DNA from 2 places in the Clostridium sp. JN-1 genome. Region 1 is predicted to be linked to the other one. Evidence: a T-box and tRNA genes for the amino acid it is inferred to sense, from the RefSeq annotation. Region 1 holds a T-box; the other holds one or more tRNA genes.
What was found. The T-box of region 1 lies ahead of leuS (leucine--tRNA ligase). A T-box ahead of a tRNA ligase gene usually reads a tRNA of that ligase, here a tRNA-Leu.

Region 1 (16,319 bases):
TTACGCAAGTTTTTGAAGAGTACAACGTAAGTAAGGTTATATATGGTCATTTACATGGAACTTCAACATCCAGGGCATTAAATGGTGAATTTAACAATGTAAAATACTTACTAACTTCAAGTGATTTTTTAAAATTTGATCCTGTAAAAATTTTATAAATTAAAATCCTGACAATTAGAATAATATGATGTGTTAATTGTCAGGATTTTAATTATTTAAAGAATTTAGAAAGAAACCCTTTCTTTTTAGAATTATTTTCTTCTTCAAAATTATCTATATCATCTTTTTCGCGGGGATTTAATATTTCTGTTATAAGATCTTTTTGATCGCGAGCTAGATCTTTAATTCGAGGAGGTACTCCCCTGCCAGTAATAACATTACCAAACCATTTTAATGCTTCATCTGTATTCCCAAGTCTTCTATTAAGTTCTCCTATAAGATAAACAAATGTATATCTATCCATACCGTATATAGGAAAATCTTCATTTGAATAAGCTTGATTAAAACCTTCAAGAGCATTTTTTATGAAATTTAATTCATTGTCACTATCATTTAAAAGCCTATACATCCATGCGATTTTCAGACAATTCATAGCCTTTTGACTGGCTTTTGCACTTATTGCATAATAGCTTAACAAAGATAACTTGTACCTTTCTATAGCTATATTTACGTCATATACATCTGGATAAGTTCTGCTGTGCCACTTTGGTCTGATTTTTTCATTTATAGCATCTATTTGATGTCCTCTTATTTTATAAAAGTCACTTTTTATTGATGAATAACCACATTTATTGCATACCCATACATCATAAAAGTATGGATTTACAAGTGAATACCTTATGAAAAAATCCGAATCCCTTTTTATAATCCTGTATGCTGAAGCTTTTACTGCTTTTGCTTTAAAAACATTTTCGCAAATAGGGCAGGTAACTTTTTTATCATATAATAGAAGCTTTTCATTATCAGCTTCTGATTCTTGCTTGGGAGATTCCTCTTCATTTTCACTTTTTTTATTATACAAGTCGACATTGCCTATGTCATTAAACCCCAGATATTCAAGACCTGAAAATATATCTTTTGACATTACGATATCACCTACATTATTTTTTTACTTAACTACATTATATCAAAAAAGATAGTAAAGTTGTAATTTTTTATATATAGGTGAAATAGAGAGTAATATATTTTGTATGTGCTTATAATGAATTAAAAGTAGTAGTATAATATAAGTGTTAACGTTATTATAGGAATATTGAGCAACAGGAGGTCATAATGGCTATAAAGGAATGGAAAGGTTTTTTGATACCTTATGAACAAGCAGTAGATGAACTAAAAGTTAAATTTAGGAGTATAAGAAGAGAATATAGGAAGAGAAATGAATATTCACCTATAGAATTTGTTACAGGAAGAGTTAAAGAAATATCCAGCATAATAGATAAGGCTAATAAGTTAGATATACCATTTGATAGGGTAGGATATGAGATGGAGGATATAGCTGGGGTCAGAGTTATGTGCCAGTTTGTTGATGACATTGAAAAAGTCGTTGAGATAATGAGAAAAAGAAAAGATATGCAGATAATGTATGAAAAGAATTATATATCAAATGTAAAAGAAAGTGGATACAGGAGTCATCATGTTATTATAAAATACCCTGTTAATATGTCAGATGGAGAAAAGGATATTTTAGCAGAATTTCAAATAAGAACTCTTGCTATGAATTTTTGGGCTACTATAGAACATTCATTAAATTATAAATATAAGCACGAGATTCCACAAGACATAAAATTAAAATTAAAAACAGCAGCAGATGCTGCATTTCAATTGGATGAACAGATGTTAGAAATTAAAGATGAGATTAAAGACGCTCAAAAATTGTTCGAAGTAAAATCAAGTTTGGTTTCTAATATAATGAATAATATATTAACTCTATCTTCCATGGGAAAGTTTACAGAAGCCACAAGGTATCAAACTCAAATAAATAAATTAATAGAAGAAGGAGAAGTGTTTGAGTTATCAAGTCTTTTAAGGGATACTGAAAAAACATTACAAATGTATAAATAAGAAATAAGGAGTTTTATAACTCCTTATTTCTTATTTAGCTACTATATTTACAAGCCTTCCTTTAACCACAATTATCTTTTTAACTTCTTTGTTTTCGATATCTTTTTTAATAGTTTCGTTTTCTACAGCAGCTTTCTTTATCTCATCTACAGATAATTTAGTAGATATATTGATTTTAGTTTTTATCTTACCATTAATCTGAATAGCAATTTCAACTTCATCCTTAACAAGTGCTTTAGGATCAAAATCAGGCCATTTTTGATTGAATATTGAATATGGCATATCTTGAAGTTCCCACTGCTCTTCAGCAAAGTGAGGTGCAAATGGAGCTAAAAGTTTCAAAAAGTCTGTAACACAATCTTTTAAGAATTTAGCATTTTTAACTTCTTCAGATATATACTTTGAAAGTGCATTTGTATATTCCATAAGCCTTGCTATGGAAGTGTTAAATTGGAACTTTGCTGCATCTTGGGATATAGAATGAATTGAAAAGTTTCTTACGTAATTCAATTCTTTTTCTGCATCACCAAAATTATTGTTATCATTTGCATGATTATTTATTTCATCTTTGCATGATTTTAATAATCTATCTACCCTATCTATATACCTGGACATTGAATTTACACCATCATCGCTCCAGGCACCACCTTCACTGTAATCAAAACCAAACATCAAATACATTCTAAATACATCAGCACCAAATTTTTGTATATAATCATCTGGTGAAATTGTATTTCCCTTAGATTTACTCATTTTTTGTCCGTCAGGTCCTAGTATTAATCCTTGATGCCTTAAGGATAAAAATGGTTCATCGAAGTTTACATATCCCATGTCTCTTAATGCTTTAGTTATAAATCTAGCGTATAAAAGATGCATACAAGCGTGTTCTGGACCGCCAACATACATATCTACAGGAAGTATTCTATTTATCTTTTCAGTATCAAAAGGTTTTTCACTGTTCTTATTGTCTGCGTATCTTAGGTAATACCATGAAGAACATACGAAAGTATCTAAAGTATCTGCTTCTCTTCTAGCTGGTTTTCCACATATAGGACAAGTAGTATTCATAAATTCTTCTGATTTTGAAAGTGGTGATTTTCCATCAGGTGAAAATTCAACATTATATGGCAGCTCTACAGGAAGCTGATCTTCTGGTACAGGTACAATTCCGCAGTCATCACAATAAATTATAGGAATAGGAGTACCCCAATATCTCTGTCTTGAAATTAACCAGTCCCTTAATCTATAATTTATTTTCCAGGAACCTAAATTATCCTTCTCAAGTTTTGCTACAACGGCTTCTTTTCCCTCATCAGTATATAATCCATTAAATTCATTACTGTTTATCATCTTACCATGTTCAACATATGGAAGCTTTTCTCCACCTTCTATAACTCTTTCTATAGGAAGTTTATATTTTGTTGCAAAAGCAAAATCTCTTTCATCGTGAGCTGGAACTGCCATTACAGCACCAGTTCCATATGTATTCAATACATAATCTGCAGCCCAGATAGGCACCTTTCTTCCGTTTATAGGATTTACAGCATATGAACCTGTAAATACACCAGTCTTTTCTCTAGTTAAAGACTGTCTTTCAATTTCAGATTGGGCATTTGCTTGTTTCTTATATTCTTCGAGGGCTTCCTTATATTCAGGAGTTGTAATTTGATCTACTAATTTATTTTCAGGAGCTAGAACAACATATGTAACTCCAAACAATGTATCTACTCTAGTTGTAAACACTTTGAAATCTAAATTTGAGTTAGCTATTTTAAATGTTACCTCTGCACCCTTGGATTTACCAATCCAGTGTCTTTGCATAGCCTTTGTCTTTTGAGGCCAATCAAGATCATCTAATTTTTCAAGTAACTCATCTGCATACTTTGTGATTTTTAAGAACCATTGAGTTAAGTCCTTTTTAACTACCTCGGTATCACATCTTTCACATCTACCTTCAACAACCTGTTCATTTGCAAGGACAGTATTGCAGCTAGGACACCAATTTACTGGAGCTTTACTTCTATAAGCCAATCCATGTTTGTAAAGTTGTAAGAATAACCATTGATTCCATTTATAATATTCAGGAAGACATGTTATTACTTCATTTTCCCAATTAAACATAGCGCCCATTGCCTTTAATTGCTTTTCCATTGTGGCTATGTTTTTCATTGTAGAGTCTTTAGGATGAATTCCTGTTTTTATAGCGTAGTTTTCAGCAGGAAGACCAAAAGCATCGAAACCCATTGGTTGAAATACATTGTATCCCTGCATTCTTTTCATTCTAGCCCAAGAATCTACAGGACCATAGTTAAACCAGTGACCTGCATGTAATCTGCTGCCAGAAGGATAAGAGAACATTTCTAGTGTATAAAGTTTTTTACCGGGATTTTTTTCATCAAATTTATATATTTCAGATTCTTCCCACTTTTTTTGCCACTTCTCATCAGTTTTAGTGCCGTAGTTTCCCATAATATCTCTCCTTTAATCTTTGTTGTTTATCTATAACATTTTAAGTAAAAAAGCATTACTTATGCCAGTTGTTAAAAAATACCTTGAAATAAAAAAAGCCCTTCACATCTCGTAAAAGAGACGAAAAGCTTGATTCCGCGGTACCACTCTAATTAAATCTTAAAAAGATTTCACTTAAAAATATAACGGTTTTATCCGTATCTGTTTTTACAGATAAGCTCTGAGGTAAGTTCATATTACATCAACACTGCCTTTCAGCAAATGACAGTTCTCTTAAGATGATGTACAAATTACTGCTCCTCTTCAAAGCACATATACATGATCTATTATAATTTATATAATAATGATTTTATAATAATGGAAATACTTTGTCAAGCAGTTATTTAACCCTAGTTTAGAAGGTTTTTTGAAATGTAAAATAAAAGAACCCTTCAAAGAAAAGTTCCTAAAAATGGCTGCCCATGCTGGATTCGAACCAACAGATGCCTGCTCCAGAGGCAGGTGCCTTACCGTTTGGCGAATGGGCAATATATAATATTTTAACTTCTCAACACTAGATATTATACCAAAATGAAATGATATGTCAATACCTTTTTTTGTGAAATCTATTATATACATAATTTATAAATAAAGTTACAGCATAATCGTAAAGTATAAATACAATTTGCATTAAGATTAAAATCCAGTAAAAAGGAATTTTGAATTTAAATAAATTTGTTACAAATAATCTATAAGTTAAGTACATAAAAACTATGCATGAGTTAAAAAACACCAATTTAAGTAGTAATTCTATATACAATTTACGAAGTTTTTCTATATAGTACTTAACAATTCCATATAGTCCAAAGAAAATTATGTATAGTATAACTGAAGACTTAATTCCACCTATAAGCAGTGATAAAAGTGAGGTAGACACATAGACTGTTAATGCACTTTTAAGACCTGAGTCTATAACACACAAAGGTATTATACAAGAAGCAATTACAAGTAAAAATAATTTATTTACTGGAATTATTGTACTTAAATAAACAAGTATAACTCCAACGGCAGTAAATAGACCACCCTTAGCTATATATGATGATTTATTAACTTTGTGCATAAAGTATACACTTCCTTTTTAACAACAACTTATAAAATCCCCACCACTGCATTCGCAGCAGCAGTCCATACAATATAATGTTGAACAAATGTTACAAATATCGGAATCATTTCTCCTATTATTATAGTAAGGCTGTCTATAAGATGTATTTAAATTATTCAATCTATTTAAAGCTTCTCTATACTTCATGTTGTAAGGCTCCAAACGGCATGCTGTATTTAAATTATTAAGGGCATCATTGTACCATCTGCGCTGAAGGTTAACTAATCCCATAAGATAATTCCATTCAGCATCTCTTGTATTAATTTTATTTAACTTTTGCCCTGCAAAAGCAAAGTTTCCATTTCTAATATCCATTTCTATTTCTGAATATATATTTGAGTTATTGTAATTGTTACCTTCAGTACGGCTGCTTGAATAACTAGCACTTTGAGGTGGATTTTTCATAAGGTAATCATAAGCCTCATTTATTTCTCTCATTTTATCTTCAGCAAGATCCTTTAATGGATTATTACCATATTGATCAGGATGAAATTTTTTAGCTAATTTCCTATAAGCACTTTTTATTTCGTCTTTTGAGGCATTTTCACTTACATCAAGTGTTTCATATGGATTTTTCATTGTTGTAAACACTCCTTTTAAATACTTTATCCATTTTTTCCATCAATCCGAATTGCAAAATGTTGTTTAATAAATCTATGTTTTTATTTAAAGGCAGCTTATTTAAAATTGACAAACATTGTGATGCACAAGAAACTAAAATAAAGTCGACTTGTTTTTCTATATTCTTAGAAAAAGTTTTACAGTCAAGATTTTCTCTATTAAAACAAGCATTTATAGCATTAAATTTATTATTTTTAACATCTTTCTCTAAATCATCCCATGCGTCCATTATGTAAATCCACTTTCCAAGATTATAACCCAGCCAGTATAAATCATTTTTATTTTGATCATCTTTATATGAACATAAAATAAATCCTGTAAGTTCTGCAAAAGGATGAGAAATACTATCTATGGATTTATTATCATCATTTGATGACTCAAGTAAATTTAATTTGTTTAGTTCCTTTTCTATATGACTTAGATGATCTTTTAAGCTCAATGGAATACTTTTTCTGTAATTCTTAAAAAATGTACAGAAAACTTTACTCTTTATAGATGCATCATCTTTAACATTATCCAAAAGTTTGTAGTAACCTAAAATCACATTGCAGAAAGCTGCATATCTTAAACAATTGTTATCATTAACTATAATTTTCTTCTTAAAAAAGTGAAATGAACAAACTTGTTTACGGTAAATTGTTCTCTCTCCATATAGGGAATCAAGCAGTATAGCTAAAAATGTCATATCATAGTTGAGGGAAAGTCTTGGTATATTACCTATGTTGAGCTTTATAGACTTACATAGACCGCAGTAATAAGCTTTAAATTTTTCATAATCCTTAATTTTTAACTCCATTTTACATGGAGTAACATAGCCAAACATGAATCATTCTCCATTCGTAGTTACCTATCTATCAAAATTTATTATTTTAAATTTACTATTTTTTTAACTGCTCAAGTATCTCATATATCGTTTGAGAAGTAGTATCCTTCATAGTATAACCCAAAAGAAGAACTATTTGTTCGAGTTCATTTTCATCTGATGTCTCAATTTCTATATAAGGAAAAGGACAAAAACTTTTATCATTTATGTCTATTTCAATTAAGCTGTTCTTATATTTATAACTTTCTCTGTACTTTTTTATGGAATTTACTAATTTAAGACCAAGGGATTCAAATATTTTTTCTCCAGCTTTGGCATCCAGGATCTCCGTTTCATTTTCTGCCATAACTTTAAACTTATCTTGACTCAATAGTTTCTTCGTAGTCATAAAGTAATGAGTAGAACTGTTAAGCATATCTTGAATTACACGTATTCTGGCATATCCCTTATCTTTTATAAGTCTTCTATCTTTAAAATCATATATATTGTTGATTTGATTTTCTTGTTTTACCTTTACTGCATTTACGTTTTTTAATTTTGATATTATATAATTTACATCTATATTGATTATTCTAGTTTCAAATTCTTTCATAAAAAGGGCACCTCTTAATATACTAAAGTAATAACAATTGTTGCAATACAAATTAATAATATTATATCATATATGTATGGGAATTTGTGTGTGAAAAAAGTGTAACAATTTATTACAAATGCAAAGTTTAAATTTTGGAAAGGAGGGATATATGTGGACAACAAATATAATCAACTTGTTACTACATATAAAACAGTTCAATACAGAAGTATAAACTTTATAGTTGTTATGGGCATAATTCTAGCAATTTGGATGTTACTCTTTGGACAAGTAGTACCAGCAGTTATTTTAATAATTGCAGCTGCAGCATCATTTTATTTTAAAAGATATTTATATGTGGAGTATGAATATAAATTTGACAGTGGTAATGTTGAAATATATAAAATAATAGGTAAAAGTATGAGAAAAAAACTTATAGAATTTAATATAAAGGATATAGAAATATTATCGCCTGAATCAAGTAAAAGTTTAAAAGCTCTGGCAAATATACCGCATAAAAAAAAGAATCTTTATCCTGTAACCTCAAAAGAGAAAATTTATGCAGCGATATTGAAATTAAATGATGAGAGAATAAAATTAAGATTTGTACCAGATGAAAAGTTCGTAGAATTGTGTTTTAGGTATAATCGAAATGTTGTAAAAAAATCATAACTTAAAAATAAGTATCCCAACTTTTGCAGTTTAAAAAACTGCAAAAGTTGAGTAAGTATTTATTAAACTATAGTGTATTAGCTGAACCTAAAACATTTTCTATCTTATTTTGAACTAGTTTTTGTATGTTTTCTCTTGCAGGTCCTAAGTATTTTCTAGGATCAAATTCCTTTGGCTTTTCACCAAATACTTTTCTTACGGAAGCTGTCATTGCAAGTCTTATATCGGTATCCATGTTTATCTTACATACTCCCATGGAAGCTGCTTTTCTAAGCATTTCAGTTGGAATTCCTTTAGCTCCTGCAATATTTCCACCATATTTGTTACAAGTTTCAACAGATTCTGGATCTACTGAAGATGCACCGTGAAGAACTATTGGCAAATTAGGCAGCTTATTTTGAACTTCTTCAAGTATATCAAATCTTAATTTTGCTTCTCCAGCAAATTTATATGCACCGTGGCTTGTTCCTATAGCTATAGCTAATGAATCAACGCCAGTTCTTTCTACGAAGTCTTTAGCTTGGTCTGGATCTGTATAAATGTGAACATCACTCTTAACATCATCTTCTACTCCAGCTAAAACTCCAAGCTCAGCTTCAACAACAACTCCACGAGCATGAGCATATTCTACAACTTCTTTAGTCTTAGCTACATTTTCTTCATATGGAAAATGAGAGCCATCGAACATTACAGAAGTAAAACCAGTTTCTATAGCAAGTTTTACAGTTTCAAAATCAGGACCGTGATCTAGATGAAGTGCAAGATCTATTCCAGTGTCTGCTATTGCTGCATCAACCATAGCTTTTAAGTATTTTGGTCCAGCATATTTTAATGCTCCAGATGAAACTTGTAATATAACTGGAGACTTCTCAGCTTTTGCTCCATTTACAACACCTTGAATTATTTCCATGTTGTTGATGTTAAAAGCTCCTATTGCATAATGTCCTTCATATGCTTTTTTAAACATATCTTTAGTAGTAACTAATGCCATTTTATATTCCACCTTCCGAAATAAAATTTTATATTTATAGATATAAATATCTATGAGTAATGATAATATCAAAATGGGCATTCTATGTCCCATAGGGACTTAAAATGATTTACCCTAAATATTATAATCCATCAAGCGAATATTTTCCACTTCTTTATTAATTATAAATCAATTTATATATATTTTAAAATATATTTTGTACATTTACCTTCTCCATATCAGCTATATGCTCCAAGAAAAACTTGAGTACATGTGCTGAAGCAAGAGATTCATCTTTGTTTTTGCACTTTGTGTATTGTGTTAATTTCCATAGTTCATTGTTTATATTATCTATTTCAGCATGATCAACAAATATAGATATAGTATTTGAATACTTATCCCACTTATTTAAAAATTCAATAGAAGTATTATATGCATTGTCAAACGAACCACTATTAATTTGACTTTCTATAGTACTATTTAAAGATTGAAGTTCGTTACATACTTTATTGAGATACATGACAGAAAACATGTTTAAGATTAGCATACATATAAAAAGTGTAAAGGATATAATAACATTTCTCATTAAATCACTCTCCATTTTGCTAATAAATTACTTGCAGGTAATTACTTATTTTTTATATTATCCTTTACTTGGTAATAAAATTCACCTTTTGAGTCAATGAGTGCTATAAACACATCTTTATAGGAGTTTACTTTATTTGATTTCAATTGAGAGTTAAGCCACTTTTCAGTTTTATTTGCAAGTTTTAAGTTACTAGTATTTATTTTACCATCTAAAATTAAAGTTATTGGGAGGGTTTCTTGGACAGCTTTTATTTTTAAATCCTGCTTTGTAACACCAGAGAGCTCAGTTTTAGGAATGATAGAAAGCTGACCGCTTGTTTCTAATATTGCATATTCTATATCTTCCAAATTATAAATATTCTTTAATCTCAATTCTTCTATTAAATCGTTTATATTAACTTTTTGATAATTTAATTCTTTTATATCTATCTTGCCATTTTTTATAAGTATACTTGGTTTTCCATTAAACCAGAGTCTCATTTTTTCACTCTTGAGTTCAAGTATGGAAACTGTAATCTGCAGTATTAGAAGCGTTATTATAGGAATAATTCCATGCATAAGTGGAAGTCTGGTGTCCTGCATAGGCAGTGAAGCAAGTTCAGATATCATTATTGCTATTGCAAGTTCAAATGGCTGCAATTGACCTATCTGCTTTTTACCCATAAGTCGCATTGATATAACAACTACAAGATATAAAATTATAGTTCTAATAAGCACTATAAACAAAAAAATCACCTACCTTTGAGATTAAAGTTATTATTTGTAAACTTATAGCCAAAGTATACTATAATTAAAAATTATCTATTATTTTTAGTTTCTGCAAAGATTCGTAAATTATAGGTTGAAGTTTGAACATTTTAATAAAAGTAAAGTATAATGATAATACAGCAGAAAATTTAAGGGGATGGATTTTGTGTCTAAAATTAGGGTTAACGTGAGCAATAAAAAATTAATAGTTGAAGAGGGAATAGATGCTTATAGTATAATAAAGCAAAGTTTTAAAAGTGATATTCCTATAGTTCTTTCAAAGATTGATGGAAAGTACAGCGAGCTTACAACTCATATTTATGAGGATTGTACCGTGGAACCTGTGGATATAACAAATAGTTTAGCCAATAAGGCATATATAAGAACTTTACAATTTATACTTATAAAATCTGTAATTGATTTATTCCCAGATGCAAAGATTACAATAGAACACTCTATTGAAAAAGCTTTATTTGGAGAAATCCATAAAAAGATTCCGCTAAATGAGGATGATGTAAAGAAAATAAAGCTTAGAATGGACGAAATAATAAAAAAGGACATAACTATAAGGAAGATGTCATTTGATAAAAAAGAAGCTGTAAAAATTTTTGAAAATTACAAAATGTATGATAAGTTAAGGCTTTTAAAACATGTATCTTCGGATAAACTTAAACTTTACGAACTAGATGGGAGATATGATTATTTTTATGGCTCTATGGCATATTCAACAGGAGCTATAAAAGCATTTGATTTACTTTATTATGAACCAGGTTTTATTTTAAGGTATCCTGCAAAGGCAGATCCACTTAAACTGCCTAAGTTTGTTGAACAGAGAAAACTAAGTAAGATATTTTATGAAACGGAACAATGGGGAAACATACTGGGTGTTGGAGATGTTGGTTCATTAAATGACAAAGTAGTAAGTGGAGACATTGGATATATGATAAGAGTAGCTGAAGCACTTCATGAGAAGAAAATTGCATATATAGCAGATGAAATAAACAAGAGGAAAGATGTAAAAATAGTTTTAATAGCAGGGCCATCTTCTTCAGGTAAAACAACATTTGCAAGAAGATTAGGTATTCAGCTTAGAGTTAATGGATTGGTACCAATTCCGATTTCTTTAGATGATTATTTTGTAGATAGAGAACATACACCTAGGGACGAAAATGGAGAATATGATTTTGAATCAATATATGCTCTTGATCTCAATCTATTTAACTCAAACTTACAAGATATTTTAAGCGGAAAAGAAGTGGGACTGCCATTTTTCAATTTTAAAACTGGATGCAGGGAATGGAGAGGAAATAAAATAAAACTTCCTTCAAATGGCTTGATAATAATTGAAGGTATACATGGTTTAAATGAAATGCTTACTTCATCCATACCATATAAAAATAAGTTTAAAATATATATAAGTGCACTCACACAGCTTAATATAGATGATCATAACAGAATAGCTACTACAGATGTAAGAATTCTAAGAAGAATAGTTAGGGATTCTCTATTTAGGGGATATGGTGCAGAAGACACTTTAAAAATGTGGCCTTCCATAAAAAGGGGAGAAGAAAAAAACATATTTGTATTTCAAGAAAATGCAGATGTAATGTTTAATTCAACTTTGGTATATGAGTTATGTGTTCTTAAGAAATATGCATTAAAAGAACTTGAAAAAATAACTCCTGAAAGTCCTGTTTATTATGAAATGTTAAGACTTAAGAGTTTTTTGCATTTCTTTAAAGATGTTGACGTAAATCTTGTACCTGATAATTCAATACTCAGAGAATTTGTAGGAGGCAGTTGTTTTTACAAATATTAAAAGGGACTGTTGCATTAAGTAATTTACATACAATATGTTGTTTTGCAAATTAAAAATCAGTACAACATATTGTATAAATTACTCTTAGTGCGACAGCCCCTTTTTTGTTAAGAAAATTTAATTAAAAATGTATTTTGAATTAAATTTTAATATCGATAGTATATTAGTATTGATATTAAATTTAGTAAGGATGATAATATTGTCTGATAGAAAAATCATGGAAGATTATTGCACAGATATATGCAATTTAGTAGATATATTAAATAAATTAACCAATTCATATAGATTATTAATTGGTGGGGCAGGAGAATTAAACAGTATAGGATTAGCACGTAAAAATCAAATCAGGGACGCTATTGATAGAGCTGTTGATTTAGGTAATATCATAGATAAAGTAATGAAATCTTTAGATAAGTCAAGCTGCGCTTATTTCGATTATTGTGAGTTGAAATGTAAGTTTTTAAATAATAAGGTAATCGAAGCATATGTGCTTACAGAAATAAATGAGGAACTTCAACTTAAGAATCAAGTTAACAATAAACCTGAAGGTAATAATGAAAAAAAAGAAGGCAGCAGCAGTTAAAAAATTAAGAGCTCCTGCACTTACGCAAAAGCTCTTAATCATAATATATAATTGATTAACTAAAATTTCTTAACCCTATGTTTTGAAACCATAAGATAAGACAAAGATGCCATTATCAAAATTGTAATTATGCTGATTCCTGATGGTGCAATATAATTTGGTGTTGAATAAAATGCTGATATCAAACAATATACAGCCATAAACATACCTGCAAAAGTTATAGGAATACCAAAAAATTCTCCATCAAATTCTGTAACATTAAATCTTGCAAGTCTGTATGCTCCTGATATAGGTAATAACAAAGCTATCAAATAACCTGCAAATCCAAGGTTCGAAAAACCAAAAATATTGAATGCAAGTATCGAAGGAGCTACCCCAAAAGAAACCAAATCAGCAAGTGAATCTAATTCCTTTCCTATAGGACTATCGACTTTTAAGAATCTTGCCACTCTACCATCATATCTGTCTGCTAAACATGCAAGTATTATAAAAATAGCTGCTAGTTTAAAGTTTTCCTGAAAAGTCATCATTAATGACAATACACCACAGCCTAAATTAGCAAACGTAAATATATTAGGTACAGCACTTCTAGCCATTTTAACCATTATAATCACTCCTAAAATATAGTAATAAAAACTAATATAAATACAAACAACTAAATCATATTATGACTATTATAACTCATTTAACAAAAATATTTAAGTGTAGATTGCACATTTTTATAGAAAAATTATAAATTTTTTGTTAAAATAATACTTGCTTATGTTTGAAAAGTCATATTTATAATTATAAAAGAATACAATTTGGAGAGTTGAGTATAATATGAAAAATAATAAGAGGATATTAAAGTGTTTAATTACAGCTCTTTTTCTAATGACGGCAGTGTTTTTTATAATAAGTCACAGACATATGATTACAAACTTAAATGTATATAAAATAAGAAACTATATTTTGAGTTATGGAAGGTTTTCTTCAATAATATTTATTATTGCATATTCGTTGAAACCAATAGTATTAGTTGTTCCAGCATCAATTATGTCAATACTTGCAGGAAATATATTTGGGCCATATAAGGCACTATTTTTAAGTATGGTAGGGTGTTTTGGATCTGGCACTATTGGATTTTTTATATCAAGGTTTTTAGGTAAATCTTTTGTTGATAAGTTATTAAAAGGTAAGGCTTTGACGCTGGATTCAAATATTGGAAAGCATGGATTTAAAGTTATGCTTATAATGAGACTATCTTTTATATTCCCATATGATACATTAAGTTTTGCAGCAGGTCTATCAAAGATGAAATATAGGGACTTTATCTTTGGAACTTTAATTGGAATATTTCCAGAAATGATTTCTTACTCATTTATGGGAGAAAGTATTAGGCATCCGTTTTCTATAAGGTTTTTACTTCCAATACTTATGGTGCTTGTTATTGCACTAATTTCATTCTACATATATAAAGCTAGTAACGTTAAGGACAATTGAAAGAATGAATAATAACTAATAGGGAACACTAATTTTAGTTATGAAAATAATAAAAAAGAGGTGTTCTACTATGAAGGTTAAGGAAATAATGACGAGAGAAGTTGTTAGTATTAACTTTAATGACACTATCCAAAGAGCTGCCCAAATAATGAAGGACAATAATGTTGGTTCAGTTCCAGTATGTGATAGTGGAAGAGTAATAGGTGTCGTTACAGACAGGGATATAAGCATAAGGTCTGCAGCTGATGGTAAAGATACGCAAAACCAAACCGTTAGAGACATTATGTCAACAAACCCTGTGATTGGAACTCCTGAAATGGATGTAAAAGAAGCTACAAGAATCATGAGCGAAAGACAGATAAGAAGACTTCCTATAGTTGAAAACAAGAATCTTGTTGGGATTGTTGCACTTGGTGATGTAGCTGTAGAACCAAACCTTCAAAATGAAGCTGAGGGAGCTTTAAACAATATTTCTGAACCAAGTACTCCAGAAATGTAGTAAAATTTAATAATTTGTAAATAAATCCACAAGAACATAAATAAATTCTTGTGGACTTATTATATAAGATGATATAATATAGTAGTTAAATTTACAATAAAGTAAATTTTATTAAAAACAGAGGAGTTTCATATGAAAAAAGTTAAGTTTATATATAATCCATACTGCGGTGAAAGTACCATAATTTCAGATATTGATAAAGTTATAAAAGTTAATCAAAAATATGGATATGAAGTTGTGCCATATAGGATTAGTTTTGAATATGAAATGAGTAATGCATTTGATGATATAGATGATACTTATGAGTACATATTAGTTGCAGGTGGAGATGGAACTATAGATAATGCTGTAAATTGCATGAAAAAACTGAATATAAATTTACCTATAGCTATACTTCCTGTTGGTACTGCTAATGACTTTGCAAAGTTTATTGGTATGCCTCAAGATGTTGAAGCTGCTTGTGAGGGAATATTAAATAGTAAACCTAAAAAGTTAGATTTAGGTAAGATAAACGATAAATATTTTATAAACGTAGCCAGCACAGGGTTATTCACAGATGTGTCCCAGAAAACAGATGTGAATTTAAAAAACACTATGGGAAAACTTGCTTATTACGTAAAGGGAATAGAGCAGCTGCCTAACTTAAGAAAACTCAAGGTAAAGGTTACGTCTAAAGAACAAGTATTTGATGGCTATATGTATTTGATGTTAGTATTTAATGGACAGACTGCAGGAAACTTAAGGCTTGCCTATAAGGCAGAAGCAGATGATGGACTGTTAGATGTACTTATAGTACGAGGCGGCATGATGAAAGATATTATAAGCTTATTTATAAAAATGTTAAAAGGTGAGCACCTTGAAGATGCAGCAGGATTGGTATACTTTAAAACAAATAAATTAGAAATAGAATGCCATGAAGATATTGTTACGGATATAGATGGAGAAAAAGGACCGGATTTCCCACTTGTTATAGAATGTATAAAAGAAGGATTTGAGATTTTAGGTACGAATATATCAAAGTAAATGTAATTTATCTTATAAATTCCTCATATAAATATGAATATAGTAATATTTAGTGGAGGAAAGTGTGATAAAGCTTTATATATATGCTGTTTTATTAATACTAGTTGTTTTACTACTACTAAAGATATTTAAATTAAGTTTTTATTGCCCTAAAAAGATAAAAACTATAGTTATAATAATTGTTTCAGTTATGTCTTTAAGATATATTAGCTTGATTATATTGTTTTTATCATTCAAGATGCAGTATCTA
Region 2 (16,319 bases), 770 kb from region 1:
AAGTAATGAAAATACATATAATAATTTTATTGTAGCACCTTCTGGAAATGGGTATGTGTATCCAAGTAAATTTAATAAAAGTGAGTTAAACACATATATCAACACATTAAATGATTATATGAAAAGGGTAGCCGAAAAGTATGTTGCAATTATAGATGATTCAGCTTTTAATAATATTGATCTTTGGGATAAGTTCACTAAAAAGGACAATATTCAAGGAATATTTTATCTTGATTACAGTAGGCATGACAACTTTCAAGGACAAATTTTATGGTCCAACAATAAACCAATAGTATCCTGTAGAGATTTGCTTTGGAATAGCATTGAAGAGGAAGATGAATTAGTAAGTAAAATTAACAGCAGGGTCAATTCAGGTGAAGTAAATGCATGTAATCCTAAAGCATTCACATTTGTTTATGTTCATGTTTGGAGTAAAAATGCTCGCAATGTCGAAGAAGTTATAAATAAACTAAAGCAAAATTCTCATGTGAAAGTAGTTACTCCTGAAATATTTATGCAATTGATAAGAAACAATGTCAAACATTAGAGTCGATTATTGTTCCTCATATGCTTTTGTATAATGGTAAGTTAACAAGAAGAAGATTCAATTTGAATTATTGATTTTATTTGTACTTATTCTAGTTTTTTTCTATTTTTTAAATAACCAAAAACTCCGCCGCAAAGTCCACCTATTATGTGCGCAGAATGAGCAATGTTATCCTGTATAAATAAACCACTAAAAATTTCTTTACCCATAAATACTATGACAACTAATATTAAAGTAAGAGGTATTTCACCATGCTTCACATTGGCAAATGAACTTAAAAGTATTAACATGAACACAATACCACTTGCACCTAGCAAAGCGTTATTTGAAAATGTTATATTTATAAATCCAGTTAAGAAAGCTGTGAAAATTATCATTTTAAAAAGTTCTTTAGAGCCATACTTTTCTTCAACCATAGGACCTACTAATAGTATTATAATAAAATTGCTTGAAAAATGTGCCCAGTTTGCATGACCCAAAATATATGTAAATAATCTTAAGTATTGTAATGGATCATAAAATGATGTTCTAAAACTGGTGAAAAAAAGTTTTGTAGAGATACCTTGTGTAAGCATTCCAAGAAGTAGTACTCCAAAAGCCAAAAAGCTAAAAGTTAATATAACAGGAGAATTGTAGTGAATTCTATTTTTCATAATATCGCCTACCTAAAAATTTAGTTTATTATGTTTATTATAACCATTTTTCAAATCATAATATAGAAAAATGCAAAGCATTTTTTAAAGTTACGAATTGTAGATAATAAGCTAATAATCGGCATAAATGAATAAAAAATGGTTGACAAGTGTAATAAAAGTTACTATAATGTATGAGTGTTAGTTGTTGTTGTTAATAATTTTTAAGTTATTGGGGTGTCGCCAAGTGGTAAGGCAATGGACTTTGACTCCATCATTCGTAGGTTCAAATCCTGCCATCCCAGCCATAAGGTTTACTAGCTCAGTTGGTAGAGCACATGACTTTTAATCATGGTGTCCGGGGTTCGATTCCCCGGTAAGCCACCATAAGTAGATATCCAAAATCTCTGATTTTGTGATAGTCACTTAGTTAACGACGCAAGGCGTTAACCTCATTAAATTATATATATGCAGGTGTGGCGAAATTGGCAGACGCACTAGACTTAGGATCTAGCGCTTTACGGCATGGGGGTTCGAGTCCCTTCACCTGCACCAATTGTAATATGGCTTGAGTTTGCAAGTCATATTTATTTTTGATTATATTAAATTAAATATTAAAAGTATTAAAAATATGGTGTAAGGTTACTATATTTTTAATGCTTTTAATATTTTGCATGTATATATAAAATGATTTTTTCATGTATGATTACATGAATTGGTTATATTTAGGAGAGTTGATTATGGAAATTAGTAAATTTATTTTACCAAAAATAGAAGATGATTCTTCTTATCAAATAAAACTTATTCCAGACAAAGTTTTAAATAAAATGACAGATTATATAATTGTATCATTTAATGATTTAATTAATTGTAATTTGTCGTTTAAGAAAAATATAAATAGACAAATTATAGACAATCAGTATTCTTTAACTAGAGATGAATTGAAAAGATATATAAACTTTTTAAATAAGATAAATAATAGGTTTATGAATAATGAACACATAGAGTATAAAGAGTTTATCATTAAAAATGGAGAAAAAATAGTAATTAATTCTCTAAATCAAGATTGTGTAAAAATGTGTTCAATAAAGAATAATGTAGATAAGCAAAATAGAAATTTTTTTGTGCTGTTTAAAGATGAGTTCACAACATATATAAAGGTATTAAAGCAAGTTTATTTTGGAAATAAACCAAAAATTAAATATGATAGTGAAATTTTCTTGAATCCTATTACAAAGAAGGAACGTGATGAAATTTACCTGGAAGCACTGTATGTGTTTGCAAATGGGGCATTAGATTTAAAAGACAAGAGAAGATTTGAAGCTATAAGCAGCGAAATAAAAAGTTTAGATAAAGTATCGTAAATTTACAAAAGCTTGTTGAACAACCAATATTGTTATTCAACAAGCTATATTTTTATGTATAAGTTTTAAAGATCATAATATTACTTTACTTTAATTTGTCCATCTTCAATAAATTCATTAGCAACCCATCTTGCTACTTTACCAGTGATTGTGATACAATGATTTTTTCTTTCTTGACTTTTGAAGTTATCTCCAGCCCATTCTCTTGTTATAACTCTGCAGCAAGTTGACTTGTATTCATCTTTAATGTAGTCGTGAAGGGCCTTAGATTTTTTAAACATCTTTTCATTCATGGACTGACCTTTAACTTTGCCATATACCATGCCTAAAGTCATTTGCCCACCTGAAACGGCACCACATAAACATCCTGACTTACCCATTCCTATAGGAAATCCACTTGCCAGCTTAACTATGTTATTATCATATGGCTTTCCTAATAATTCGTTGATTGTTTGTACTACTGACTCGCTGCAAAAAAATGTACCGCTTCTGAAAAGTTCTTCAGCATTAGCTTGAACCTTGTCAAGAAGTTCTTCTTTGGTCAATTCACTTTTATTTATTAAAGACATTTAATGAATCAATTTTTAAAAAAGTATCCAGTACCTATAGTAGGACTTATTTTAGGACTAGCAGCATCAGGAAATCTTGTGCAGTCACATGGAGAGGTATACCATAGTATATTTGGAATAATAGCATTAATACTATTTACTTTAATAATAGCAAAGATTATAAAATATCCTAAGAGTGCAGCTGAAAAACTAAATAATCCCGTTGTAGCTAACACATTTCCAACACTTTCAATGAGCATCATGTTAATGGCAACTTACCTTAAAGAATATGCAGCATCATTAGCTTTTACAGTGTGGATTGCAGGACTTATAATACATATTTTATTAATACTGTGGTTTACGAAGAAATTTGTACTTGATTTTAATATTGAGAAAGTGTTTTCATCTTGGTTTATCGTCTACGTTGGTATAGTTTTTGCTAGTGTAACAGGTCCTGTTTTTGGAATGGCGAATGTAGGTCGAGTAATATTTTGGTTTGGATTTATAACTTATTTAGTACTTTTGCCAGTGGTTATTTACAGAGTTATAAAGTTTAAGAAAATACCAGAAGAAGCATTACCAACACTAGCTATATTTGCAGCACCAGCAAGCTTGCTCTTGGCAGGATATATGAATTCATTTAAAGTTAAAAATATGATAATGTTTTGGCTGCTAATTACATTATCAATTATAATGTATTCGGTAGTTATAATTATGTTATTTAAGCTTTTAAGGTTAAAATTTTATCCAAGTTATTCGGGATTTACATTTCCACTTGTTATAAGTGCTATGGCAATGAAGCTTGTAAATGGATTCTTAAATAAGTCTGGACAAGCTATTTTATCACTGAAATATTTAGCAAAATTTCAAGAAGCAGCAGGAGTTTTAATAACATTATATGTGCTAGTTAGATATATCCAATTTCTTATTCCAAAAGATAATATATCTTAAACATAGGACAAAGGACAAAAGCAAAGGACAAAAGCAGAGGACATAGGACAGAGGACATAGGACAGAGAAGGAGGATTTTTCTCAGCTAAGCTTACGAAAAATCTTTAATTAAATTTTTTATAGCTCGTTTCGCTAAAGCGAAACATTGCTAACTTATATAAATTTAAAGATTTTTTTGCGTTGGCAAAAAAATCAACCTTCATTGTCCTCTGTCCTATGTTTTTAAAAGGGTATTGCTTTTTATGTATATACTGTATATACTTATCATATACAGTATATACATAAAATATTAAGGGGTAATAAATATGAATATTTTAATATCTAATTCCTCTAATAAACCAATTTACGAACAGATAAAAGAACAGATAAAGGCATTAATTATAAGGGGAGATATTGATCAAGGAGAAAGCCTTCCTTCTATAAGAAATCTTGCTAAAGAACTTCAGATAAGTGTTATTACAACTAAAAGAGCTTATGAAGAACTTGAGAGGGAAGGATTTATTGAAACTGTGCCTGGAAAAGGAAGCTTTGTTTCAGCACAAAACAAGGAGATTTTAAAAGAGAGGAAAATGAAGATGATAGAGGAAAAACTTCAAGATGTGGTTGATGAGAGCATAGCCATGGATATTTCATTAGAGGAAATTATAGAAGTTCTTAAGGTTTTATATAACAATTAGGTTTGCAAATGGTTAAATTATTTAAACTTATAAATGGAGGTAGTTATAATGGATAATATTTTAGAAATAAGAAATTTGAGAAAAGAATATGATAATTTTACTTTAAAGGACATAAATTTTACTCTTCCAAAGGGATATATAATGGGATTTATAGGACCAAATGGTGCAGGAAAAAGTACAACTATAAAGCTCATAATGAATTTAGTCAAAAAAACAAGTGGTGAAATAAAATTATTTGGCATGGACAATGAAAAGTATGAAAGAGAAGTAAAAAATAGAATAGGTTTTGTATATGATGAAAACTACTATTATGATGAACTTACAATTTATGAAATGAGGAAAATAATAAGACCTTTTTATTCTAAATGGGATGATAGTGTTTTCAATAATTATATAAATCAATTTGGATTAAATTTAAAAGATAAGATAAAAAAACTTTCCAAGGGAATGAAAACTAAATTTGCACTTGCTATGGCTTTAAGCCATAATGCTGAGCTTATAATAATGGATGAGCCAACAGCAGGACTTGATCCAATCTTTAGAAGAGAAATTTTGGACATATTATATGAATTGATACAAGATGAAAAAAAGAGTATATTTTTTTCTACTCATATAACTACTGATTTAGAAAAGATTGCAGATTATATAACATTTATAAATAATGGAAAAATAGTTTTTTCAAAAGAAAAAGATGTTGTTATGGATGAATATGCAATTGTCAAAGGATCCCTTGACATGTTAAATGAAGATTCTAAAAGACAATTCATAGGTATTAGAAAAAATAAATTTGGATTTGAAGCCCTAACTAGTAATAAGGATGATATTAGAAGGACATATAAAGATAAGGTTTTAGTTGAAAAAGCAAGTTTAGAGGATATCATGTTTTTTACTACTTTAAAGGGGGAATAAGAGATGCTTAATCTCATATTGAAGGACTTAATGTATCAAAAAACTTCAATTAGAAGTATTGTCATAATAATGTTTATTTTATTTTGCTTTCAAAGTCAATTGAGAACAGATGGAATATATTTTTTAATGAGTTTTGCACTTGTATATGTAATAGTGGAAGGTGCAGGAAGAGTTGAAGGATTTAGGAAGGCAAATAATATTACCAACTCTCTCCCTGTAACTAGAAAACAAATAGTGATTTCAAGATATATTGAAGTACTTATCTTACAAGTTGTTGTGGTGTTTTTTTGTTATGTACTATCATTCTTATTAAGCATTTTTGGAAATTTTAATGTGATTTCATTTAATAAGCTACTTTTTGCTTTTGAATTTGTAAGCATTATTATGTGTTTTAATTTACTCATAAATTTCTCTTTAAAGTACAGAGTTTCTCAATTAGCTGCAGCAATCTTATATATTATAATTTGGACTAGTAGTTTTACATTCTTTTTAAAGAGTTCAGAACAAGATTTTAATAATGTAGATAAGATCATAAATTTTTTAGGCTTCAATTACTTTGAAATTCAACCTGCAGCTGCAGCATTTACTACTATATTTTTTATAGTATGTATCTTGTTATCTATTAAATTTTATGAAAAAAAGGATATTTAAAAAAATATTATGTTGAACATGAATTTTGGGGGTGAGAAAAATGATAAATTTAATAAATAAAGAATTGATTCTTGTAAGAAAGTCATTATATATATTTACATTGATTTTAGCTGTATGTGTGTATATAGTATATAAAGCAAGTAAATTCAATAATTTAGGATATGGTTTCATAGTGCTTTTTATGGGATATCTAAGTTTTTTAATTATGGAAAGGTATAAGAAGAGAAAAAATGATTACATGATAATAAACAGTTTACCAGTCCATAGAAACTTGGTAGTACTGTCTAATTACTTGATGATGATAATCTACACTTTATTTTTTTATTTAGTTATGGCTGTAGAAACTCTATTATTGAAAGTTATAGGAATTAAAGGATACAATTTAACAAGTCCATGGGTTTTAATTGTTCCATTGAGTTGTCTTTTAATTTATTTTGCAATTATAAATCCATTTGAAATAAAGGAAAGTAAGTTTATAGAAAGTGTAAAATTAGTAACATATATATTATTATTTTTAATACCTCAAATTATAAAAAAGATTTCTGAAACAGTTATCGGGGGAAAAATTATTGGATTTTTAACTAGACCGGATTTGATTTATACAATTATGACAGCATTTTTTATAGTTGGTTTAGTAAGTTACACTATATCTTATTTAGTATCTTTAAAATTGTATAGGAATTTTGATTTTTAACTAAATTTATAATGGAAAAATTTCAAAAAATAAATTGTTAGCTGGGACTTGACACAAACTTTTAATGCTGGTTTATTGATATAATAGATGTTAATGGTAAAATAAATATATAATTTGTGTACAATAAGGAGCTAAACTAATGAAGCAAAATTTAAGAAATACTATATTCAATATACTCATGATAGCTGTATCTATAATTTTAATTGCAGTGGTAACTCATTTTACTAAGGACTTGTCTATAAAATCAATAATGATATTAATATTTGTCTATTACCCTTGTATATCTTTTATTTTAGGAATTGTATCTAATAAACTTAAAATTAATAAAATAGTTATGCTAATATCTGTTCCGATAGTATATATAGCAAATATGATTATAAATTTTGATTCTACAGGATTTGCTTATATACCATTTTATTTTGGATTTGCAGCTGTTGCGATATTTTATAAAAAATAAGTTAAAATTAAGAACCTCCAGAAAACCATATTGGAATCTGGAGGCCTTTTTTATAATAATTTTTGAGCAAGTTCTTTTAAAGATTTCAATTTACTTTCAGCATCAATAAATGTTGAGTCATACTTTTCTTGTACTATTTTAAAATAATCTATAAAATCTTGCTGTTTTTCCTTACTTATGTTAAATTGACCGGCAATTGCATTTAAAAATCTTATCTCTTCTTTATCAAAACTTCCATCTATTAAGGCTAAGCCAATAAGTTCAAGATATACTATGTTTTTAATTCTGCTTGTGGAATTTTTAAAATGTTCAATAACCTTATCAAATGATAAATCAGGAATTTCTTCATCTTTAAGTGAAAGCTCAACTATGTAGTCATTGATCAAACTTTTTTCATTTTTAGCGAACAAGTTATCTGATTTAGCCAGCAGTTCAACTAGATTTATAAAAGCAATAGACTCTTTTTTATTCAATTCATTTAAAAACATCCTCTGATCCTCCTTTAAAGTTAACAAGAGATATATTAATTTTTTTGTTTATATTTTTCTAATTCTGAATCAAGATCTGGTTCATTTAATTTTTCAAATTCCTTATCGAAAAAGTCATCCTTTTTTAAATCTTCTAATCCTTCAGCTATGGATTCCTTCTTTTGAATTTTTCTTTCTATATCGTCTAAACTTATTTTATTATTTCCCGTATTTACATCAGCTAAAATTTCATTAACTTTTTTACTAGCTTCCGCATTATTATATCTTGCAGTGGCTTCATCTCTGTAAGTTCTTGTTTTTTCAATTTCGTGTTCAAGCTCTGATAATTTTTGCTTTATAGTTTCAGCTTTTTTTACAGCAACCTCATGACTTGCTTTTAATGAATCATAACTTTTATCAGCTTCAATTTTTTTAGCAAGTGCTTTTTTAGCAAGATCTTCATTACCTTTGCTTAAAGCTAATTTTACTTTATTATCAAAGTCCTCAGAAGCTTTTTTTGCAGCATTCATTTTCTTTTCTATTTCATGAACATTACCTAATATTTGTGCAGAAGAAAGTTTTGCCTTGTTAAAACTTTCTTCCATATCTCTAACCTTTTGATTTAAAAGCTCTACTGGATTTTCAACATTATCTAATGCATTATTTGCCTTTGCCCTAAAAATATTTGATACTCTTTTGAATACTCCCATAAATTTATCCTCCTAAAAATTAATTTATATATTTTTAAATAATTTATTTAACGAATCTTATGAACTTATTATATAGTTATACATACCATATAACAATTTTCAAAAAAACACATTTAGAGTGATTTTAAACAAGTTAATTAAAATAAAATCCCAAATCACTTGATATCTCAAGATTTCTCAATTTTTGTTCAAAAATAACTTAATATTACATTAACTTCTGATTTTGAATGTGAAGTGTAGAGTTTCTGACTCAAAACTTAACTCATACTCCGGGATATATTTGCAAACTTCAGCACGTTAAAAAGTTTTAACAGCTCTAAGCTTGTATTTTGAAAATTTAAGTAGATTATATAAACTCGCAAGCTCAGACAATATATAACCTACTAAGATTTTTTAAAATACTTCACTAAGAGCTGTAAAAAACTTTTTAAATGTGCTTTCATTTTGCAAATATATCCCTGCGTATGAGTTAAGTTTTAAGTTAAAAGCAATGTATGGTTGTTTTAATTTGTAAGTTAAGCTGCAATTTAGAAACCATATATAGGAATACATTGAGAGCTGTTTATGGGTAAAATTATTTGCTAAGTGTGTACTTTTGATTTTTTAAACAGAAAGTTAGTCTATAAATTTTGCAATTTCATCAATACTTTTACGTACTTTATTACGTATATTTTTATCAGCAGAGTATCCAATACTTATTACAAGTCTAATTCTCTTTGAATTTGGTATACTGAGTAATTCTTTAAGCTTTTTTTCATTGAACCATCCCATGATACAAGTTGATAATCCCTGCTCTGTAGCTGCTAGGCATAATTGACAAACTGCGATACCTATATCAACTGATGCATAGTCTTGATTTTTAATTGAACCACCAATTCTAGCTTTTATATCAGTTTTTTCTTGAAGCACAATGATAAATGCTGGACATTTTTCTGTAAACTTGTTCATAACGACGTCTTGAATGCATTTTGCAACTTTTGATGAAATTTCTCTGTTGTTTACAACTATGAATCTCCAAGGTTGACCATTACAAGCAGAAGGGGCAATTCTAGCTGCTTCTATACATGAAATCAATTTTTCTTTTTCTACAGTTTTATCTGTATAATTTCTACAGCTTTCACGCTGCTTTATCAAATTAAAATAATCGGTCATTATAACACATCCTTACATATAAATTTAAAGATTCTTTTGCGTTAGCAAAAAATCAACCTTCATTGTCCTCTGTCCTTTGACTCCTTTATAATAGTATAGTGAAATTTTGTCAAGCAGCATAAAATTATAATTAGCTTTTTAAATTATTTTATATTAATTTAGTAAAATGAGTATAATAACGTATATAATCTAGTTTGAGAGGAAAAAAATATGGAGGAAAATTATAAAAATCTTAAAATTGCTGAAAGAGGAGCACAATTAGGTCTTATAGTCTACATTGTTTTAACTATATTTAAATTGACAGTTGGTTATTTTTCAAAATCAGAAGCACTTATTGCAGATGGATTTAATAATTCAACAGATATAATTGCATCTATATCCATTATAATAGGGCTTAAAATATCTAGAAAACCTGCTGATGAAGATCATGCTTATGGACACTTAAGGGCAGAGACAATAGCTTCCTTAATTGCATCTTTGATAATGATAGCTGTTAGCCTTGAGGTTATCTACAGCGGAATTCATTCAGTAATATTTTTTAAGAAAAAAGCTCCAGATATGATAGCAGCAATAGTTGCTATTATTTGTGCATTAGCTATATATATTGTATACCGTTATAATATGAAAGTTTCAATTAAAGTTAGAAGTTCTGCTTTAAAAGCAGCGGCTAAAGATAATCTCTCGGATGCATTTGTAGGTATAGGTACTGCTCTTGGAATTATAGCTTCACAATTTGGGTTTCCATGGATAGATCCACTTGCAGCAATAGTTGTAGGAATATTAATATTTAAAACAGGCTTTAGTATTTTTAAAGAAGCTTCTCATAATTTAACTGATGGTTTTGACAAAAATGAATTAGATGGTATAATTTCAAAAATAAAAAAAGTTAGAGGTGTAAATAAAATAAAAGATATTAAGGCAAGAGTTCATGGAAATAGTATTTTACTTGATGTTATCATATCTGTTGATCCCAACTTAACTGTAATCAAAAGTCATAAAATTACAGAGGAAATAGAAACAATGTTAGCCAAAGAATTTAAAATAAAATATGCAATAGTTCATGTTGAACCTGATTTAAATTTATAAATGATGAATGTAAATCAGGTTCATTATTTATATAAAATTTGATACTAAATACTTGAAAATAAGGGAATAATCAAGTTAAGTGAGATACCAAAAAAGCTAATTTGTGGTATAATAATTTAAATTAATGGACAAAGAGAGGGATACGCAATGGCAAAGATATATATAAATCCAACTATTTATACTGCGAAACCAGAAGATTCTAGATTATCTAAGGAGATGGCAGTTTATGACTTGTTAGAGAAGCTTAATATATCGTATAGTCGTATAGATCATGATGAAGCAGCAAGTATTGAGGATTGTCATGATATAGAAAAGCTTTTGGGCACTGATATTTGTAAAAATTTATTTCTATGCAACAGCCAAAAAACTAAATTTTACTTGCTTATGATGCCTGGAGATAAAAAATTCAAGACAAAAGAATTATCATCTCAAATTCAATCTTCACGTCTGTCGTTTGGACCAGCAGAGTATATGGAAAAATATCTTGATATTACACCAGGATCCGTGAGTGTTATGGGACTTATGAACGATACAGAACATAACGTAGAGCTTTTAATTGATGAAGATATAATAAAGGAAAAATATTTAGGATGTCATCCTTGTATTAATACTTCAAGTCTTAAGATTATTACAAAAGACATTATAGATAAGTTTCTTCCATATACAGGACATACTCCAAGGTATGTGCAGTTAATAGGAGAATAGGCATATTTATATAATTGTTTTACATAAATATTTCCCGAGAAAAGATGAAATACTGTCCTTAAACTTTCTTAGCAAAATAGATTTAGCTGATCTTTTTATAAATATTTTTCTTCTATATGAAGATACTATTCTTGAAAATACAGAATATAGGAGGAGTTAATATGAATTTTCCAACATCTTTTCCCAAACAACATCAAAATAGGCATCCAGGATTTGAATATGAGATGAATCCAGCGCCAATATATGATGATCCTGTTTATAATAAGAAGGGCGACCTTTTAAAAGGAAAGAGTGCAATAATTACAGGAGGTGACAGCGGTATAGGTAGAGCCATCTCTGCGGCATATGCAAATCAGGGTGCTGACATAGCAATTGTATATTTAAATGAACATAGAGATGCTGAAGAAACTAAAAAAATTGTGGAAGGCAAAGGTGCAAGATGCATCCTTATACCAGGAGACATAAGTGATGTAAATTTTTGCAATAGTGTTATGCAAAAAACTATTGATGCATATGGAAAGATAGATATACTAGTTAACAATGCTGCAGTTCAGTATGAATGTAAAGATTTGAAACAACTTAAAGATGACCAATTTGATAGAACTTTTAAAGTTAATGCATATGGGACATTTTATATGACTAGGGCTGCAATGCAGCATTTAAAGAGTGGAGCAAGTATAATAAATACAGCTTCAATAGTTGCTTTTAGGGGCAGTCCTGATTTGGTAGATTATTCAATGACAAAAGGTGCTGTAGTAGCCTTTACAAGATCACTATCTACTGCACTTGCAAATGCTAAAACAGGTATAAGGGTAAATGCAGTTGCACCAGGAGCAACATGGACACCGTTAGTACCATCCTGCTTTAATGAAGAAGAAACTTCGAAGTTTGGAATGGACACTCCTATAGGAAGGGCAGGTCAACCTGTAGAATGTTCAGGAGCTTATGTATTTTTAGCTTCAGAAAATGCATCTTGTATTACAGGGCAAACTATACATGTAAATGGTGGAGAAATAGTAAATGCATAGGGATATAATGTGTTTAGCAAAGTTACTGCCTTGACAAGAGTTCTAATAAAAATTATTGTATAAATACATGCAAATTTAATGAAAATGTGGTATTGGTACTAATATTAAGAAAAGAGGGAAAGTAAATGAAAAATCCTATAGTTACAATTAAAATGGAAGATGAAAAGTTGATAAAAATAGAACTTTATCCAGATGCTGCACCAAATACGGTAAATAATTTTATATCATTAGTTAAAAAAGGTTTTTATAATGGTACAATTTTTCATAGGGTTATACCAGGATTTATGATTCAAGGAGGAGATCCTGAAGGTACAGGAATGGGAGGACCAGGTTATTCAATTAAAGGTGAATTTTCATCAAATGGCTTTGAAAACAATTTAAGACATGAAAAAGGAGTAATTTCCATGGCTAGAACAATGGATCCTGATTCTGCTGGATCACAATTCTTTATAATGGCAGATGACGCAGCTCACCTTGATGGACAATATGCTGCTTTTGGAAAGGTTATAGAGGGAATTGAAGAAGTAGATAAAATAGTGTCACAAAAAAGAGATTATAATGATAAACCTTATGAAGATCAAAATATGAAGAGTGTAACTGTAGAAACTTTTGGTGAAGGGTATGAAGAACCACAAAAAAATAGTTGATTAAACTAGTGTTATTTACATAGCAAAACATACAGAAAAAAAGTATATAAATAATTTAATTACAACAATTTACATTTTATATTATATTAAATTTAGAAAAGTTAGAGGAGCTGCCTTAAAATAAAAATTTTAAGGCAGCTCCTCTAACTTTTGTGGCATATTATGGAAAACAAAAATATTATTTTTTATTAAAAAATGACAAAATATTGAAATTAATAGGTATATAATAATGGTATAAATAATAAAGGTAGGGGTGAGAAAGTCTATTGATTATTTACCTTGATGTTTTGATTCTTGAAAATTTAATAGTAAACTTTTTTCTACTATATGTAACCGCACGAACTTTAAAAATAGAAATTAAATTTGTATATATATTTATTTCAGCTTTAATTGGAGCAATGTACACAATTGTATTAGTTTATCCTTCTTTAGTTAAATTGTCATCTATTTTATTTAAACTTTTGGTTGCATTAGCAATGGTATTTATAGCCTTTAGGAGCAAAAAAATAAAACTAAATTTAAAAATTTTAAGTATATTTATCTTATATTCAATGATACTTGCAGGTATTTGTATGTTCTTAGAATATAATACTCCTGATTATGGAAATTACTTTTTCATTGCAAATTTTTCTTATAAAAAACTTATGATTTCACTTATGTTAGCTTATATATTTGCCGATAGAATACTAATTTATGTTAAGGATAAAAAAGATTTGAATAAATTTATATACAGCGTAGACATTGTACTAAATAATAGCAAAAAGACAATTAAAGCTTTTTTAGATACTGGAAATGAATTAAGAGAACCTGCTACAAATTTGCCTGTAATAGTAGTTGAAAAGTCAATTTTCAAGGATATTGATTTAAAGATGTATGATAAGTTTTATATACCTTATAGGGTAGTTAACGGACAAGAAGGTATGATGAAGGGGATTAAGCCCAAGTATGTAGTTATATATGAAACAAATAAGTATGAAAAAAGAGAAGCTATAATTGCATTTTGCGATCAAAAGTTAAGTGAATTTAATGAGTACAATGCACTTCTTTCGAGAAGTTTGACATTTTAGTGCTATACGAAGATGTAAAAGGAGATGTAAGCTTTGATACTAAAATTAAAAATTATTCTTAATAGAATATTTACAAAATTAAGAATTTTCGTTAAAGATATTTACTATATAGGAAGAAATGATGCTCTGCCGCCCCCACTTAGTAAAAAAGAAGAGGATGATTTAGTTACTAAACTTGTTTCTGGAGAAGAAAAAGTTAGATCTACCCTTATAGAAAGAAATTTAAGATTAGTTGTTTACATAGCTAGAAAATTTGAAAATACAGGCGTTAATGTTGAGGATTTAGTTTCGGTAGGAACTATAGGACTTATAAAAGCTGTAAACACTTTTGATCCAGAAAAGAAAATCAAACTTGCTACATATGCTTCAAGGTGTATAGAAAACGAAATACTTATGTATTTGAGAAGAAATAGTAAGGTAAAAGCAGAAATATCATTTTATGAACCGTTAAATGTGGACTGGGATGGAAATGAATTGTTGTTATCAGATATTTTAGGTACAGATAATGATGTGGTCTACAGTTTAATTGAAGATGAAGTTGATAAACAGCTTCTGATGATAGCTATGAGAAAACTAAGTGATAGGGAAAAAGAAATTGTAAATTTGAGATTTGGTTTAAATGGCAAAACTGAAAAAACACAAAAAGAAGTAGCAGATATGCTTGGTATATCACAATCATATATTTCAAGACTTGAAAAGAGAATAATAAAAAGATTGAAGAAGGAAATAAATAAAATGTTATAGGATTGTCTTTAGTATAAAATCTTGCTCCTTAGGAAACAATTTAAATGCTATCTATTATAAAGGGGCGATACTTTATGATAATTAATAAAGTTGAAATTTGTGGAGTAAACACAGCAAAGTTACCAGTTTTAAAAGAAAAAGAGATGAAGAAACTTTTAATTCAAATGAAAAATGGAGATGATAATGCCAGGGATACTTTTATTAAAGGAAACTTAAGATTAGTACTTAGTGTTATTCAAAGGTTTAACAATAGGGGAGAAAATGTAGATGACTTATTTCAAGTTGGATGTATAGGACTTATAAAGTCTATAGATAACTTCGATTTAAGCCAAAATGTTAAATTTTCCACTTATGCTGTACCAATGATAATAGGAGAGATAAAAAGATATCTAAGGGATAACAACTCAATAAGAGTAAGCAGATCATTAAGGGATATTGCTTACAGATCCCTGCAAGCTAGAGATAAGTTAGTAAATAAAAATAACAAGGAGCCAACTATATCACAGATAGCTAAAGAACTTGAAGTTCCAAGAGAGGAAGTGGTTTTTGCATTAGATGCTATTCAAGATCCAGTATCGCTATTTGAACCCATATATCATGACGGTGGAGATGCAATATATGTGATGGATCAAATAAGTGATAATAAAAATGCTGATGATAGCTGGCTGCAAAACATAGCAATTAAAGAAGCAATGAAAAAATTAAATGATAGAGAAAAACTAATATTAAATTTGAGGTTTTTCGATGGTAGAACACAAATGGAAGTTGCAGATGAAATAGGAATATCCCAGGCACAAGTTTCCAGACTTGAAAAAACAGCTTTAAGACATATGAGGAAGTATGTGTAATTATATTATTTATAAGATTTATTTTTAACCTGAAATAAGTATAAAAATATTTATTTCAGGTTTCTCTATTTCATATTATTAAAATATTTCATCAAAGATCATTTGCATACATATAATATAAAGATGAAAATAATTGATTGAGATAATTTTAGAGGGGATGAATAATATGGAAGAAGATGAGAGTTTATATTCTATAGTCAATTTGAAAGCTATGGAAATAATAGATATAAACACAGGCACTAAAATGGGACTTATAAAAGATTTTAAGGTAGACTGTGAACAAAATAAAATTATATCAATAATAATACCATCAGGCAAGATGTCCTGGTTTGGAAAAAGCGATGATATAGAAATTCCATGGGAAAATATAAGAAAGATAGGAGTAGATGTTATATTAGTTGATGGAGAAGACTTTATAATAAATAATAAATAAAT

Region 2: it encodes a tRNA-Leu, which carries the amino acid that the T-box ahead of leuS (leucine--tRNA ligase) is inferred to sense. The anticodon was not compared.

Annotation. Positions count from the first base shown of each region.
Region 1 is NZ_CP033465.1:2,640,553-2,656,871, reverse strand. Features, by position in the region: gene EBB51_RS12765 (metallophosphoesterase) at 1-158, shown strand, start outside; gene EBB51_RS12760 (DUF2225 domain-containing protein) at 212-1,084, opposite strand; gene EBB51_RS12755 (GTP pyrophosphokinase family protein) at 1,273-2,061, shown strand; gene leuS (leucine--tRNA ligase) at 2,092-4,530, opposite strand; T-box leader at 4,644-4,846, opposite strand; tRNA gene EBB51_RS12745 (tRNA-Gln) at 4,983-5,057, opposite strand; gene EBB51_RS12740 (hypothetical protein) at 5,114-5,629, opposite strand; gene EBB51_RS12735 (DnaJ domain-containing protein) at 5,648-6,250, opposite strand; gene EBB51_RS12730 (DUF5685 family protein) at 6,234-7,115, opposite strand; gene EBB51_RS12725 (CYTH domain-containing protein) at 7,171-7,707, opposite strand; gene EBB51_RS12720 (DUF6106 family protein) at 7,861-8,358, shown strand; gene fba (class II fructose-1,6-bisphosphate aldolase) at 8,426-9,349, opposite strand; gene EBB51_RS12710 (DUF4363 family protein) at 9,534-9,914, opposite strand; gene EBB51_RS12705 (DUF421 domain-containing protein) at 9,956-10,642, opposite strand; gene EBB51_RS12700 (nucleoside kinase) at 10,821-12,482, shown strand; gene EBB51_RS12695 (hypothetical protein) at 12,682-13,065, shown strand; gene pssA (CDP-diacylglycerol--serine O-phosphatidyltransferase) at 13,125-13,670, opposite strand; gene EBB51_RS12685 (TVP38/TMEM64 family protein) at 13,888-14,547, shown strand; gene EBB51_RS12680 (CBS domain-containing protein) at 14,618-15,046, shown strand; gene EBB51_RS12675 (YegS/Rv2252/BmrU family lipid kinase) at 15,179-16,069, shown strand; gene EBB51_RS12670 (hypothetical protein) at 16,134-16,319, shown strand, end outside.
Region 2 is NZ_CP033465.1:1,869,971-1,886,289, reverse strand. Features, by position in the region: gene EBB51_RS08955 (GxGYxYP domain-containing protein) at 1-547, shown strand, start outside; gene EBB51_RS08950 (rhomboid family intramembrane serine protease) at 634-1,200, opposite strand; tRNA gene EBB51_RS08945 (tRNA-Gln) at 1,413-1,487, shown strand; tRNA gene EBB51_RS08940 (tRNA-Lys) at 1,491-1,566, shown strand; tRNA gene EBB51_RS08935 (tRNA-Leu) at 1,650-1,734, shown strand; gene EBB51_RS08930 (hypothetical protein) at 1,920-2,543, shown strand; gene EBB51_RS08925 (C-GCAxxG-C-C family protein) at 2,624-3,112, opposite strand; gene EBB51_RS08920 (TDT family transporter) at 3,116-4,042, shown strand; gene EBB51_RS08915 (GntR family transcriptional regulator) at 4,348-4,719, shown strand; gene EBB51_RS08910 (ABC transporter ATP-binding protein) at 4,768-5,628, shown strand; gene EBB51_RS08905 (ABC-2 transporter permease) at 5,632-6,279, shown strand; gene EBB51_RS08900 (ABC-2 transporter permease) at 6,320-6,973, shown strand; gene EBB51_RS08895 (hypothetical protein) at 7,113-7,430, shown strand; gene EBB51_RS08890 (hypothetical protein) at 7,481-7,918, opposite strand; gene EBB51_RS08885 (PspA/IM30 family protein) at 7,954-8,607, opposite strand; gene EBB51_RS08880 (nitroreductase family protein) at 9,223-9,759, opposite strand; gene EBB51_RS08875 (cation diffusion facilitator family transporter) at 9,970-10,845, shown strand; gene EBB51_RS08870 (prolyl-tRNA synthetase associated domain-containing protein) at 10,993-11,550, shown strand; gene EBB51_RS08865 (SDR family oxidoreductase) at 11,712-12,578, shown strand; gene EBB51_RS08860 (peptidylprolyl isomerase) at 12,704-13,225, shown strand; gene spoIIGA (sigma-E processing peptidase SpoIIGA) at 13,492-14,292, shown strand; gene sigE (RNA polymerase sporulation sigma factor SigE) at 14,329-15,036, shown strand; gene sigG (RNA polymerase sporulation sigma factor SigG) at 15,111-15,884, shown strand; gene EBB51_RS08840 (YlmC/YmxH family sporulation protein) at 16,051-16,317, shown strand.